One region of the Pseudomonas sp. GNP012 genome, then DNA from elsewhere that is predicted to be linked to it. Evidence: riboswitches for the same ligand, from Rfam matches in the RefSeq annotation. Region 1 holds a riboswitch; the other holds the start of a gene.
What was found. Region 1 has a riboswitch for cobalamin ahead of ACXX83_RS08805 (CbtB domain-containing protein). Riboswitches for the same ligand answer to the same signal wherever they lie in the genome.

Region 1 (6,300 bases):
GGTTGCCAGGGCTGCGGCCAGGCCGACGTGACGCTCAAGGAAGGCATCGAGCGTACCCTGCTCGAGCGTATTCCCGAGCTCAAGGGCGTTCGCGACGTGACCGACCACACGCAGAAAGAAAACGCCTACTACTAAGGTGTTCACTGCAAAATAAAAAAACGGCGCCCCGTGAGCGCCGTTTTTTATGAGTTAAATTCGCTGAAGCCTTCGCGAGCAGGCTCGCTCCCACAGTTGACCATATCCAATGTGGGAGCGCGCCTGCTCGCGAAGGGGCCTTATGGGCGATAGAGATGCGCATGCCCCGCGCGATACAATGACGATTCGCTGAAATGATCACTGCCCAGCACCCGTCCCACCAGAATCAACGCCGTGCGCCGAAACCCTTTGGCGGCAACCTTCCCGGCAATGTCCTCAAGCGTTCCCGTTACCCAGTCCTGATCCGGCCAGCTCGCGCGGTGAACCACCGCAATCGGGCAATCGGCGCCGTAATGCGGCAGCAGTTCCTCAACGATCTTCGGCAGGTGATTGACCCCCAAATGAATCGCCATGGTCGCGCCGTGCTGCGCCAGACTGGCGAATTCCTCTCCGGGTGGCATGGCGGTTTTGTCGGCGTAGCGAGTCAGGATCACGCTTTGTGAAACGTCCGGCAGCGTCAGTTCAGCACCCAGAAGCGCTGCGCAAGCGGCGGTGGCCGTCACGCCCGGGACGATTTCGAACGCAATGCCCAGCTCACGCAGACAGCGAATCTGTTCGCCAATGGCGCCATACAGGCTCGGATCGCCGGAGTGTACCCGGGCCACGTCCTGGCCTTTGGCGTGGGCGGCCTTGAACAGGTCGATGATCTGTTCAAGGTGCAGTTCGGCGCTGTTGACTACCTGCTCGGCACAATGACCTTCCAGTACGGCGGCTGGCACCAGCGAGCCGGCATAAATGATCACCGGGCAACTGCGAATCAGCCGCTGGCCCTTGACGGTAATCAGTTCGGGGTCGCCGGGACCTGCGCCAATGAAGTAGACGGTCATCGTCGGTTCCTGTGGGGATAAAAGGGGCTGAACAGGGCTTCAGATGAAGAATGTTCATGATCGAGGCGGGGATTATCGGGGATTTTATGCCGCACCGGCCAATGCCAGGGTTGCCTGGGCATATTTCTGTCGGGGAATCAGCAGTTTTGCCGGGGCCTGGGCCAGTTGTTCGGCCAGGGCCAGCGCGGCGCTTTCCGCCACGCCGTAGCAACCGGTGCGTTCAAACGCTATTTGCGATTGATGGCTGAGTTGCGGCTCATAGGGGGCCAGTTGCTCGCTGCTGAAGTACATCAATTCCAGGCCAAGCTGCTGGGCCAGTTCGATCAGTGCAGGTTCGTCGCGCTTCGAATCGATGCTGGCCAGGGCCTTGATTTCATGGCGCGCAATCTGGTGCGCCTCCAGTGCCTGGTCGAGCAGCGCCAGCAGGGTGCTGACGGGGCAGCCCTTTTGACAGCCCAGGCCGACCACCAGGGTCGGCGCAGTGCTGACGTCAGTCATGCGTGGTATTGGCCATCGCTTTTGCGACGGAACAACCAGGCGCTGATCAGGCCCAGGGCCAGCCAGAACGCCACGTTGGTCAGTTGCGAAGCGATTTTGAATTGGGTTTCCAGTGCCTCCGGAGCGAGCATCGAATGCACTTGCGGTTGCGGTGCGCCAATCACATGGGGAACTGCAAGGATTGCCGCGCCGAGGACTTTCATCAGCCAGTGACGGCTGAAAACGATCAGTGCGATACCGACGGCGGTGCAGGCGGCGGTACCGATCCACCACAGTTGCCGTTGTGCCAGATCGGCGGCGGCAGTGCCGGGCAATTCAGGTGGCAGGCCGAGGGTCGGCGCGAGTACGAAGGTCGCATAGCCGGCCAGACCCCAGAGCAGGCCCTGGGAGGTTTTGGTCGGCGCACGCAAGGTGTACAGGCCGGCCAGCATCAGCGCGAAACCGACAGCCACCACCAGATTGCCGCCAGTGGTCGACAGCACGCGCTGCCAGCCGTCTTCCGGCTCCCAGGCTTCGGCGTCGTGGGTGTGGGCAGCCATCGCGCCATCGGCGTGTTCATGCATTTCAACGGCCGCCGGTTCAGCTTTTTCGTAGGTTTCGGCCTGCAGGATCAGGGGGGCGACCCAGAAACTTTGCAGCAGGGTCAGCAACAGGGCGGCCAGCAGCCCGCTGAAACCTGCGGTTTGCGCAATACGCTTGATCATGTCAGCAGGTCTCAATGGCACGGGAACGCGGAGCTGTGACGGGTATCGTGGGCGGCATTGTGCACCGCTTCGATGTGCGAGAAACCGGCGAAATACACAAGGCTTGCGCCCAGGATCGACGCGCAGACGGCGGCGGTCAGACGTTGAGTCAGGGTAGAAGTGGTGCTGGCTGTAGTGTGGCCGGTGCTGCTGATGATCGACATGGCGTTTCCCTCTGGTCTGTCAGCGGGGAATCAAGAGCGCATGCAAAAACCTGCACGACCAGGCGCGCAGGGTTTCAAACAGCGCCCGCCCACCGCGGGTTTGTTGTTTCAGTGATCGTTATGGTCACTTTATGTTGCGGGCCGGTCTCCGGGCTCACGAGGGGCAAAGGCTTGGGCCTGATCCTGCAAGCATCACCTTCCCATGCCGTAGTGGCACAGTGGATCTGATGCTTCGCTCGCTTACCGTTGCGGGGGCAGCACCGGACTGACATGGCTTTAGAGTAAAGCACATGATTCACCGGTTTCCCGTTTCACCCTGTGAAGGGCACCCGTAACAAGATGCGTAGGAGAGCATGGGCGAGGGTTGGGCGTCAATTGGCAAGGGTTCTCAACTGGAAACCGAGTCGCTTTCTTCGCGAGCAAGCCCGCTCCCACACTTGACCCTTTTCCTCTGAAAGAACCCGATCAAATGTGGGAGCGGGCTTGCTCGCGAAGGGCACACCGCAGAAGTCACGTGAACATTGACCCGCCCCAATACCATGCGTAGCCTTGCGCTTTCGAGGTTCTTCGGCGTTTGTCGAAGCTAAGAAGGGAACGCGGTCAATGCCGCGGCTGCCCCCGCAACTGTGAACGGTGATGTTCGTTGCCACGCCACTGCAGGCCCAATCCATGAGGCCGGCGGGAAGGCGCAGCGAATGCCAGGCTCAAGCCGGCACACCGTCAGCCAGGAGACCTGCCTCGACACAGATTCTCACTTTCAACCGGGCGGGGTGATCCGGTGGCGAACTCTTCAGGCACGCGCATCTGCGTTGCCCGTTGTCGTCCCGTATGCCCGCCACCTAGCCATAGGGCATCCGATGAAAACACTGGCCAAACTTCCCGTCACCATCGTCACAGGCTTTCTTGGCTCGGGTAAAACCACGCTGCTGCGGCACATGCTCGACAACGCCCAGGGGCGCCGCATCGCAGTGATCGTCAACGAGTTTGGCGAGCTGGGCATCGACGGCGAAATCCTCAAGCAGTGCTCCATCGGTTGCACCGAAGAAGAAGCCAACGGCCGTGTGTATGAACTGGCCAACGGCTGCCTGTGCTGCACTGTCCAGGAAGAATTTTTCCCGGTGATGCGCGAACTGGTGGCTCGTCGCGGCGATCTCGACCACATCCTCATCGAAACGTCGGGCCTGGCCCTGCCAAAACCGCTGGTCCAGGCTTTCCAGTGGCCGGAAATTCGCAGTGCCTGCACCGTTGACGCGGTGATCACCGTGGTCGACAGCCCGGCCGTGGCCGCCGGCACCTTCGCCGCCTTCCCGGACCAGGTCGATGCCCAGCGCAAACTCGACCCGAACCTGGACCACGAATCGCCATTGCACGAGCTGTTTGCCGACCAACTGGCCAGCGCCGACCTGGTGATTCTCAACAAATCCGACCTGATCAACCCGGCCGACCTGGCCCGCGTGCGCGTGGAAGTCGCCGAAGAGTTGCCGCCAGCGGTGAAAATCATCGAAGCCAGCAGCGGTCGCCTGCCGCTGGACGTGCTGATTGGCCTGGGTGCCGGCTCCGAAGAACACATCGACAGCCGCCACAGCCACCACGACCATCATCACGATGGCGACGATGATCATGACGACCACGATCACGACGCCTTCGATTCGATCTCCATCGAATTGCCGCAAGCCGACGAAAGCCTGCTGATGGACGCGCTGACGCAACTGGTGGTCCAGCACGGCATCCTGCGGGTCAAGGGTTTTGCAGCAATCCCGAACAAACCGATGCGCCTGCTGATCCAGGGCGTGGGCACGCGTTTCGACAAGCACTTCGACCGTCAGTGGGGCGCCGAAGAGGCGCGTATCACCCGTCTGGTGCTGATCGGCCAGGAACTCGACGCCGCCGTTCTCGAAGCGCAATTGCGCGCTGCGCTCAGCGTGTAAGCCATGCACCTGCTCAGGACCCAGCCCGGCGGTTTCGTGTCGGATGACAACATCGCCGACCTTGGACAAACCCCCGCCGAGCTGGTGGTCCTGTGCAGCGGCGACTCCAGCCTGGCGCTGCTCGCCGAGGCGGCGCAGCAGTTGCCCGAGGATTACCCGAGCCTGCGCCTGGCCAACCCGATGCAGGTGCAGAACCATGCCTCGGTCGATTTGTACGTCGATGAAGTGCTGCGTCACGCCAGGGTGATCCTGATTTCGCTGCACGGCGGCATCGCCTATTGGCGTTACGGCATCGAGCGCCTGGTCGAGCTGTCCCAGCGCGGCGTGCAGGTGATTCTGGTGCCGGGCGATGACCGCCCGGACCCGGAGCTCAGCGACCTGAGTACCGTCGGCGCCGCGGACCGCGACCGGCTCTGGCAGTTTCTGCGTCAGGGTGGCATGGGCAACGCCCTGGATTTCTTCCGCTGCCTGGCCAACCGCTGGCTGGCCCGCGATTACACCTGGGGCGAGCCGCAGACCCTGCCACGTACGGCGATCTACCATCCGCACAAACATTCTGCCGCACTGAGCGACTGGCAAGCCGACTGGCGCGCCGATCAACCGGTGGCGGCGGTGCTGTTTTACCGCTCGCATTTGCAGGCGGCGAACACCGCTTTCATCGATGTTTTCTGCCAACGCTTGCAGGCAGCGGGTTTGAATCCGTTGCCGATTGCGCTGGCCAGTTTGAAGGAGCCCGGCTGCCTCGGCGCGGTCGAAGATTGGCTGGATGAATCAGGTGTCTCAGTGATCCTGAACACCACCGGCTTCGCCCAGTCCAGCCCCGAAGCGCCACACCTGCGACCGTTCCGTCGCAATATTCCAGTGATCCAGGCGATTTGTGCCCAGGACAACGAACCGGGTTGGCGCGCCAGTGAACAGGGGCTTGGCCCGCGTGATCTGGCGATGCACATTGCCTTGCCGGAGCTGGACGGGCGCATCATCAGCCGTCCGATCAGCTTCAAGGACCTGGCGTGGCGCAGTGAGCGCAGCCAGTCGGATGTGGTCTGCTACCGGCCGCAACCGGAGCGCATGGACTTCGTTGCCGAACTGGCGCGACGCTGGGTCGAACTGGCGCGGGTGCCAAACGCCGAAAAACGCATCGCCTTGATTCTCGCCAATTACCCGACTCGCGACGGGCGCATCGGCAATGGCGTCGGCCTCGACACTCCGGCCGCCGCACTGAATATCCTGCGGGCGCTGCATGCTGAAGGTTATCCGTTGCCGGCGCAATTGCCGGACAGTGGCACCGCGCTGATCCAGCAGTTGCTGGGCGGTGTCAGCAACGATCTCGATACCCTGGACTTGCGTCCGTGCCAGCAAAGCCTGGCAATGGACGACTATCTGACGATGTTCAATGCCCTGCCCAAAGCCAATCGTGCGGCGGTGCTCGAACGTTGGGGCGCGCCGGAAAACGACCCGATGTGCCGCAGTGCACGGATGATGATCGCCGGCCTGCGCTTTGGCCAGACCTTCGTCGGCATCCAACCGGCGCGGGGTTATCAGGTCGATCCGAGCGCGGTGTATCACGCCCCGGACCTGGTGCCGCCCCACGGCTACCTGGCGTTTTACTTCTGGCTGCGCCACACCTATGGCGCCCATGGCGTGATTCACGTCGGCAAGCACGGCAACCTCGAATGGCTGCCGGGCAAGGGCGTGGGGCTGTCGGAAAACTGCTGGCCGGATGCGCTGCTCGGGCCGCTGCCGAACATCTATCCGTTCATCGTCAACGACCCGGGCGAGGGCGCCCAGGCCAAGCGGCGCACCCAGGCGGTGATCATCGATCACCTGATGCCACCGCTGACCCGCGCCGAAACCTATGGCCCGCTGCGCAACCTCGAACTGTTGGCCGACGAGTATTACGAAGCGCAGTTGCTCGATCCGCGCCGCGCTCGGGAGTTGCAGCGCG
Region 2 (6,300 bases), 1.7 Mb from region 1:
ACCCGTTCGGCTTTATCGGTCTGGCGCTGATCGATGCCGTCTTCAGCCTCCAGGTGCAGGTCCATCACGTACGGCAGCACACCCATCACCGGTTTGCCGGTGCGTTCTTCAAGCCAGTCGAGACCGGGTTGCAGCAACGCGATGTCACCGCGAAAACGATTGATGATGAAGCCTTTGACCCGCGCCTGTTCGCTCGGCGACAGCAGTTCGAGGGTACCCACCAGATGGGCGAAAACCCCGCCGCGATTGATATCGGCAATCAGCAGCACCGGACAATCCACCGCTTCGGCGAAGCCCATGTTGGCGATGTCGCCGGCGCGCAAATTAATTTCCGCCGGCGAGCCTGCGCCTTCGACCATCACCAGCGGATACGCCGCGCTCAAGCGCTCGTGGGAGGCCAGTACCGCTTGCATGGCGATGCTTTTGTAGTCGTGATAGGCGACGGCGTTCATGGTCGTGACGGCGCGGCCATGGATGATCACCTGGGCACCGGTGTCACTGTTGGGCTTGAGCAATACCGGATTCATGTCGGTGTGCGGTTCAAGGTGCGCGGCCTGGGCCTGAACCGCCTGGGCACGGCCAATCTCGCCGCCGTCGGCGGTCACCGCACTGTTGAGTGCCATGTTCTGCGGCTTGAACGGCACCACCCTGACGCCCTGACGCGTGGCCCAACGGCACAACGCAGTCACCAGCGTGCTTTTCCCGGCATCCGACGTGGTGCCCTGCACCATCAACGTGGTCATTGGTTTTCCTTGGCGAAATCTTCGAAGGCTTGCGCCAGTCGCACCCAGGCGGCTTCGTCACCGGGCAGGCCGAATCGCAGGCTGCTGTTGTGCGTGAACAACCGCAGGAGAATGCCGCGCCGGGCCATGAATTCATGCAGTGCTTCGGCGCGCTCGGTGATCAGCCACTGGAACAGCGCACAGCCGCCCTTGGGCTCGAAGCCGTGTTGCTGCAGTAACGACGCCAGGCGCTCGCTGGCCTCTTCGGTGCGCAGCCGTTGCCGCGTTTGCCCCTGCGTATCGCGCAGACAGGCCTGCCCCACTACCCGGGTTGCCCCGCTCACGGCCCAGGGTCCCACTTGTTCTGCCAGCAACTTGAGCAACTTGCGCTCGGCCAGCACAAACCCCAGGCGCACACCGGCCAGGCCGAAAAACTTGCCGAAGGAGCGCAAGACGATCAGCCCGACCTGATGGGCAAACGGCGCCAGGCTCAGTTGCGGCGTGTTATCCATGAACGCTTCGTCCACCACCAGCCAGCCACCGCGCTGGGCCAGTCGCGTGTGCCAGTCGAGCAGGCGACTGGGGGAGGCTCAGGCCCGTGGGATTATTCGGATTGACCACCACCAGCACGTCGAAACTGTCGATAAAGAAGTCGACTTCCTGCTCCAGCACTTCGCGCACGATGTAGCCGTTGCGACGCCAGGCTTCGGCGTGCTCGGCGTAGCACGGCGACAACACACCCACCTTGCCTGCCCGCCGCAATCGCGGCAGCAGCTGGATCGCCATTTGCGAACCGGCCACCGGTAATGCCTGCAAGGTGCCGTAGTAATCACAGGCGGCCTGTTCCAGACCATCGTCCGCCTCCGGCAAACGGGCCCAGGCCCGTAGCGGAATCTCCGGCACCGGGAACGGCCAGGGTGCAAGGCCCGTCGACAGGTCCAGCCAGTCGGCTTCATCTATGCCGTATTCGAGCGCCGCCTTGCGCAATCGGCCACCGTGCTCAAGCATAAAATTCAGCCCCCAGGCAGAGAATCAGCAGCCATAACCATACCCCGCGCTGGACCAGTTGCCAGCCTTGGTCAATGGAGTCGGCGTCCGCCGGCACGCCTTCGCCCAGTTGCGGACGCTGGTGCAGTTCACCGTGATAAATCGCCGCGCCGCCCAGTTCAACGCCAAGGGCCCCTGCCCCTGCCGCCATTACCGGGCCGGCGTTCGGGCTGTCCCAGGTCGGGCCCTGGGTGCGCCAGCATTTCAACGCCAGCCGGGTTTTGCCCAGCAGCGCGTAAGTCAGTGCCACCAGACGCGCAGGAATGTAATTGAGCACGTCGTCGATCTTCGCCGCCGCCCAGCCGAACCGTTCGAAGCGCTCATTGCGATAGCCCCACATCGCATCCAGCGTATTGCTCAGGCGATAGAGCACCACGCCCGGCGCACCGGCCACGACAAACCAGAACAACGCGGCGAACACCGCGTCGCTACCGTTTTCCAGCACCGACTCGGTGGCGGCACGGGCGACTTCGGTTTTATCCAGGTCACTGGTTTTACGGCTGACCAGATAACTCACACGCTTGCGCGCTTCATCCAGATCATCGCCGCGCAAGGCCTTGGCCACCGGCGTGACGTGCTCACCGAGGCTGCGCATGCCGAGGGCGCAATAGAGCGCGAGAATCTCGACGATCCAGCCGACGTAAGGCGCCCAGGAAAATGCCGTGACCAACAGCACCAGCGGCAGCACGGCGATCACCCACGCGGTGACGCCATGGCTGCGCCAACCGCGACCGCCGCCGTTGAAACGTTGCTCGATGCGATCGGCAAAACGGCCGAACGCCACCAGCGGATGCCAGCGTTTGGGTTCGCCCAGCAGCGCATCCAGCGCAACCGCGGCGACACTCAACAACGCCACACTCATTGACTCACTCCCCAATAATTTTCATACAGCAATTCATGCAGCGCACGCGCCTGCGCCCAGCCTTCGAGCACCAGCATCGGCGCCGGGTAGAACGCCTTTACCGGCCCCAGGCACAACACCGCCAGCGGTTTGGCTCCCGGCGGCAGCCTCAGCAGGTCCGCCAGTGCCTGGGGTTCGAACAGCGACACCCAGCCCATGCCCAGCCCTTCGGCGCGAGACGCGAGCCACAGGTTCTGGATGGCACAGGACAGCGAGGCCATGTCCATTTCCGGCAAGGTGCGACGGCCGAAGATATGCTGCTCGCGGTCGTCCATCAGTGCGGCGACCAGTACCTCGGCGCAATCGTTGATGCCTTCCACCTTGAGCTTCATGAACTCGTCGCTGCGCTCGCCGAGGGCTTCGGCGGTGCGCACGCGCTCCTCTTCCACCAGGGCCTGGATTTGCCCGCGCAAGGCGCGATCACTGATGCGGATGAAGCGCCAGGGCTGCATCAGGCCGACGCTCGGCGCCTGATGTGCGGCTTGGAGCAGGCGCTGGAGCAACTCGGGCTCGACCGTGCCGCCACTGAAGTGGCGCATGTCGCGGCGCTCGCCGATGGCGCGATAGACCGCTGCGCGTTCGGCTTCGGTGAATGCGTTGTCTGTCATGGCCTCTTCGCGAGCAGGCTCGCTCCCACATTTAGAAGTGAGCTGCCTGAAGAAATGCATTCCTCTGTGGGAGCGGGCTTGCTCGCGAAGGCGGCTTCAAGGTCCGGCGCAAACAGCGCGGCAATCGCCGAGGGGTTCGACGGAAAATAAAAGTGCACATAAGAGGCGGTCATCCGCCCGTCACGGTAAACCGCTTCCGCACCGCGCCCGCCGTTCGGGCTCACGCCCCGGGCAATCGGCGCCAATTCAGTGCTGGTCAGTGAATGGTGATAGGTGTGCCCGCGCAGCGAACCTTCCGGCAACTCCACCGCTTGCAACGCCAACGCTGCCAGACGCTTTTGCATGACCGCATCACCGGTCAGCAAACCAACCAGTTCGGCACGAGTGCCCTCGACATCGGTCAGGGAGTCGAGCAGATACAGCATGCCACCACACTCGGCGAGCAAGGGTTTGCCAGCGGCGTGGTGCGCGCGGATCGCGTCGAGCATCGCGGTATTTTGTGCCAGCGCAACATGGTGCAGTTCCGGGTAACCACCCGGCAGATACAGGCTGTCCGCTTGCGGCAACGCACGGTCGCGGATCGGCGAGAAAAACGACAGCTCGGCGCCCATCGCCCGCAGCAAATCCAGGCTCGCACCGTAGGTGAACGCAAAGGCTTCATCACGGGCCACCGCAATGCGCACACCGGCCAACAGCGGTTCGGCGACGATGACATCGGGGGCGGCGAACTCGACTGCCGGTGGCAGCGCGACCTCGCAACTGCTGGCCAGGGCATCGGCTGCCGCATCGAGGCGCAGGTCGAGATCATTCAGTTCACTGGCTTGAACCAGCCCCAGGTGTCGGCTCGGCAGTTTAATCCCGGTTTCCCGGGACAGCGCGCCGTACCAGCGCAAGCCTTCAGTCAGGCTGCCTTCGAGCAGTTGCGCGTGGCGCAGCGTGCCGACGCGGTTGGCCAGCACGCCGGCGAACGGCAAGTCCGGCTGATAACGCGCCAGCCCCAGGGCCAGTGCGCCGAAGGTCTGGGCCATGGCGGTACCGTCGATCACACCCAGTACTGGCACACCGAAATGCCGTGCCAGATCGGCGCTCGACGGCGTACCGTCGAACAGCCCCATGACGCCTTCGATCAGGATCAGGTCGGCGTCAGCGGCGGCTTCCCACAGCAACCGGCGACTCTCCTGCTCGCCGACCATCCACATGTCCAGTTGATACACCGGCGCACCGCTGGCGCGCTCGAGGATCATCGGATCGAGAAAGTCGGGGCCGCACTTGAACACGCGAACTTTGCGCCCCTGATTGCGATGCAAGCGGGCCAGCGCCGCAGTAACGGTGGTCTTGCCCTGGCCGGAGGCCGGCGCGGCAATCAGAACCGCCGGGCAATGACGAGGCTGGTTCACAGCTCGACGCCTTTCTGCGCTTTGATCCCGGCCTGAAAGGCGTGTTTGATCATGCCCATTTCGGTGACCGTGTCGGCCATCTCGATCATTTCCGGCTTGGCGGCACGCCCGGTGACCACCACGTGTTGCATCGGCGGCCGGGCCTGCAAGTCGCTGAGCACCTGATCCAGATCGAGGTAACCGTGCTTGAGGGCGATGTTCAGCTCATCGAGCACCACCAGGCCGATGGACGGATCGCGCAGCAGTTCCCGGGACACCGCCCACGCCGCTTCGGCGGCAGCGATGTCGCGCTGACGGTCCTGGGTTTCCCAGGTAAACCCTTCGCCCATCACATGAAAACGCACCTGCTCGGGAAAGCGCCGGAAAAACAACTCTTCGCCGGTACTGTTGCGGCCCTTGATGAACTGCACCACACCGCATTGCATGCCGTGCCCCATGGCGCGGGCGAGCATGCCGAAGGCCGAACTGCTCTTGCCTTTACCGTTGCCGGTCAGCACCAGCAACAGACCACACTCGTTCGGGGAATTGGCGATGCGCTCGTCGATCACGGCTTTTTTGCGCTGCATGCGCGCCAGGTGGCGTTCGTCACGATCGGGGGTATCAGTCATGGGGGAGCTCTCCGTTGAGGCAGGAATAACGGCGGGCAGGCACAGCAATAGAAGGCAACAAGCCTGGCATCGCCCACCGTGATGCCGCTGGATGAATCAGGCCGGTCTCCGGGCTCATGAGTGGCGCAAAGCCAGACTGTGCGCCTTCCCGCATCGAATCGACACAGTGGCATCAGACACAGTTTTCACTCATTTACCGTTGCGGGGGCAGCGCCGGAATTGCGGTTCCTCGACCAACAGAAGAACTCGCTCACCGGCTTCCCTGTTTCACTCTGTCGACCCAAGTCACAGAGCACCTGAAACAAGCCGCGAAGGTTAGAGGGTTGGGGGTGGAGCGTCAATTAAAGCCGGGAGGCCAGCTGCCGAATAACTGTCGTCAATCAAAAAACTGACGTCAATCTTGTGCCTCACTCTCAGCAGTGATATCAAAGAGCCACAACCTCACAACACAATAACAAGGGTGAGCCCATGCAAGGCATGATCATCAGCAATCCAAAGCTGGAATTCCTGCGCCCTGTGCTCGAGCGCTGGTTCGAATGCATCGACCGCTATAACGCCGTGCGCGGTGATGGCGACACACCCTACTGGCACGACGAAAAAGCCAATCTCGGACTGTTGTCTGCCGCCGCCTGGATGGCCGAGATGGTCACACTGCAACAGACGCCTACCCGCAAGCAGACCGAAGAAGGCGAACGCAACAGCCGCGCCGACCTGTTCCTCGCCTCGCCCGAAACCCGCGCCTACATCCAGACCAGCCAGCGCTGGCCACGGGTCAACAGCCTCAATCTGACCCAGGCCCTGCTCGACATCGCCAGCGATGCAAAGCGCCTGAGCCACGCCAGCGACCTGAAACTCGGCTGCCTGTTCGTCGCCCCGCAAAAAGCCCAGCAAGGCGCGACACCGGAAGAACTCCAGGACATGGTCGACGACCTGCAAAAGGAACACACCTGCGCGGTCGCCTGGTATTTCCCGTATGCCTACCGCAAGTTGCGCAATGAAGCCGGCAACTATCACCCC

Region 2: another riboswitch for cobalamin. It lies ahead of cobO (cob(I)yrinic acid a,c-diamide adenosyltransferase); the one in region 1 lies ahead of ACXX83_RS08805 (CbtB domain-containing protein).

What each region holds. Positions count from the first base shown of each region.
Region 1 is NZ_JBTGUU010000001.1:1,960,478-1,966,777, forward strand. It holds gene nfuA (Fe-S biogenesis protein NfuA) at 1-135, shown strand, start outside; gene cobM (precorrin-4 C(11)-methyltransferase) at 276-1,022, opposite strand; gene ACXX83_RS08795 (cobalamin biosynthesis protein) at 1,107-1,520, opposite strand; gene ACXX83_RS08800 (CbtA family protein) at 1,517-2,224, opposite strand; gene ACXX83_RS08805 (CbtB domain-containing protein) at 2,236-2,427, opposite strand; cobalamin riboswitch at 2,550-2,775, opposite strand; cobalamin riboswitch at 2,971-3,182, shown strand; gene cobW (cobalamin biosynthesis protein CobW) at 3,285-4,355, shown strand; gene cobN (cobaltochelatase subunit CobN) at 4,359-6,300, shown strand, end outside.
Region 2 is NZ_JBTGUU010000001.1:3,631,220-3,637,519, forward strand. It holds gene ACXX83_RS16290 (cobyric acid synthase) at 1-743, opposite strand, end outside; partial or broken gene cobD (threonine-phosphate decarboxylase CobD) at 740-1,730, opposite strand; gene cbiB (adenosylcobinamide-phosphate synthase CbiB) at 1,723-2,631, opposite strand; gene bluB (5,6-dimethylbenzimidazole synthase) at 2,628-3,278, opposite strand; gene ACXX83_RS16310 (cobyrinic acid a,c-diamide synthase CobB) at 3,275-4,675, opposite strand; gene cobO (cob(I)yrinic acid a,c-diamide adenosyltransferase) at 4,672-5,283, opposite strand; cobalamin riboswitch at 5,366-5,598, opposite strand; gene ACXX83_RS16320 (hypothetical protein) at 5,752-6,300, shown strand, end outside.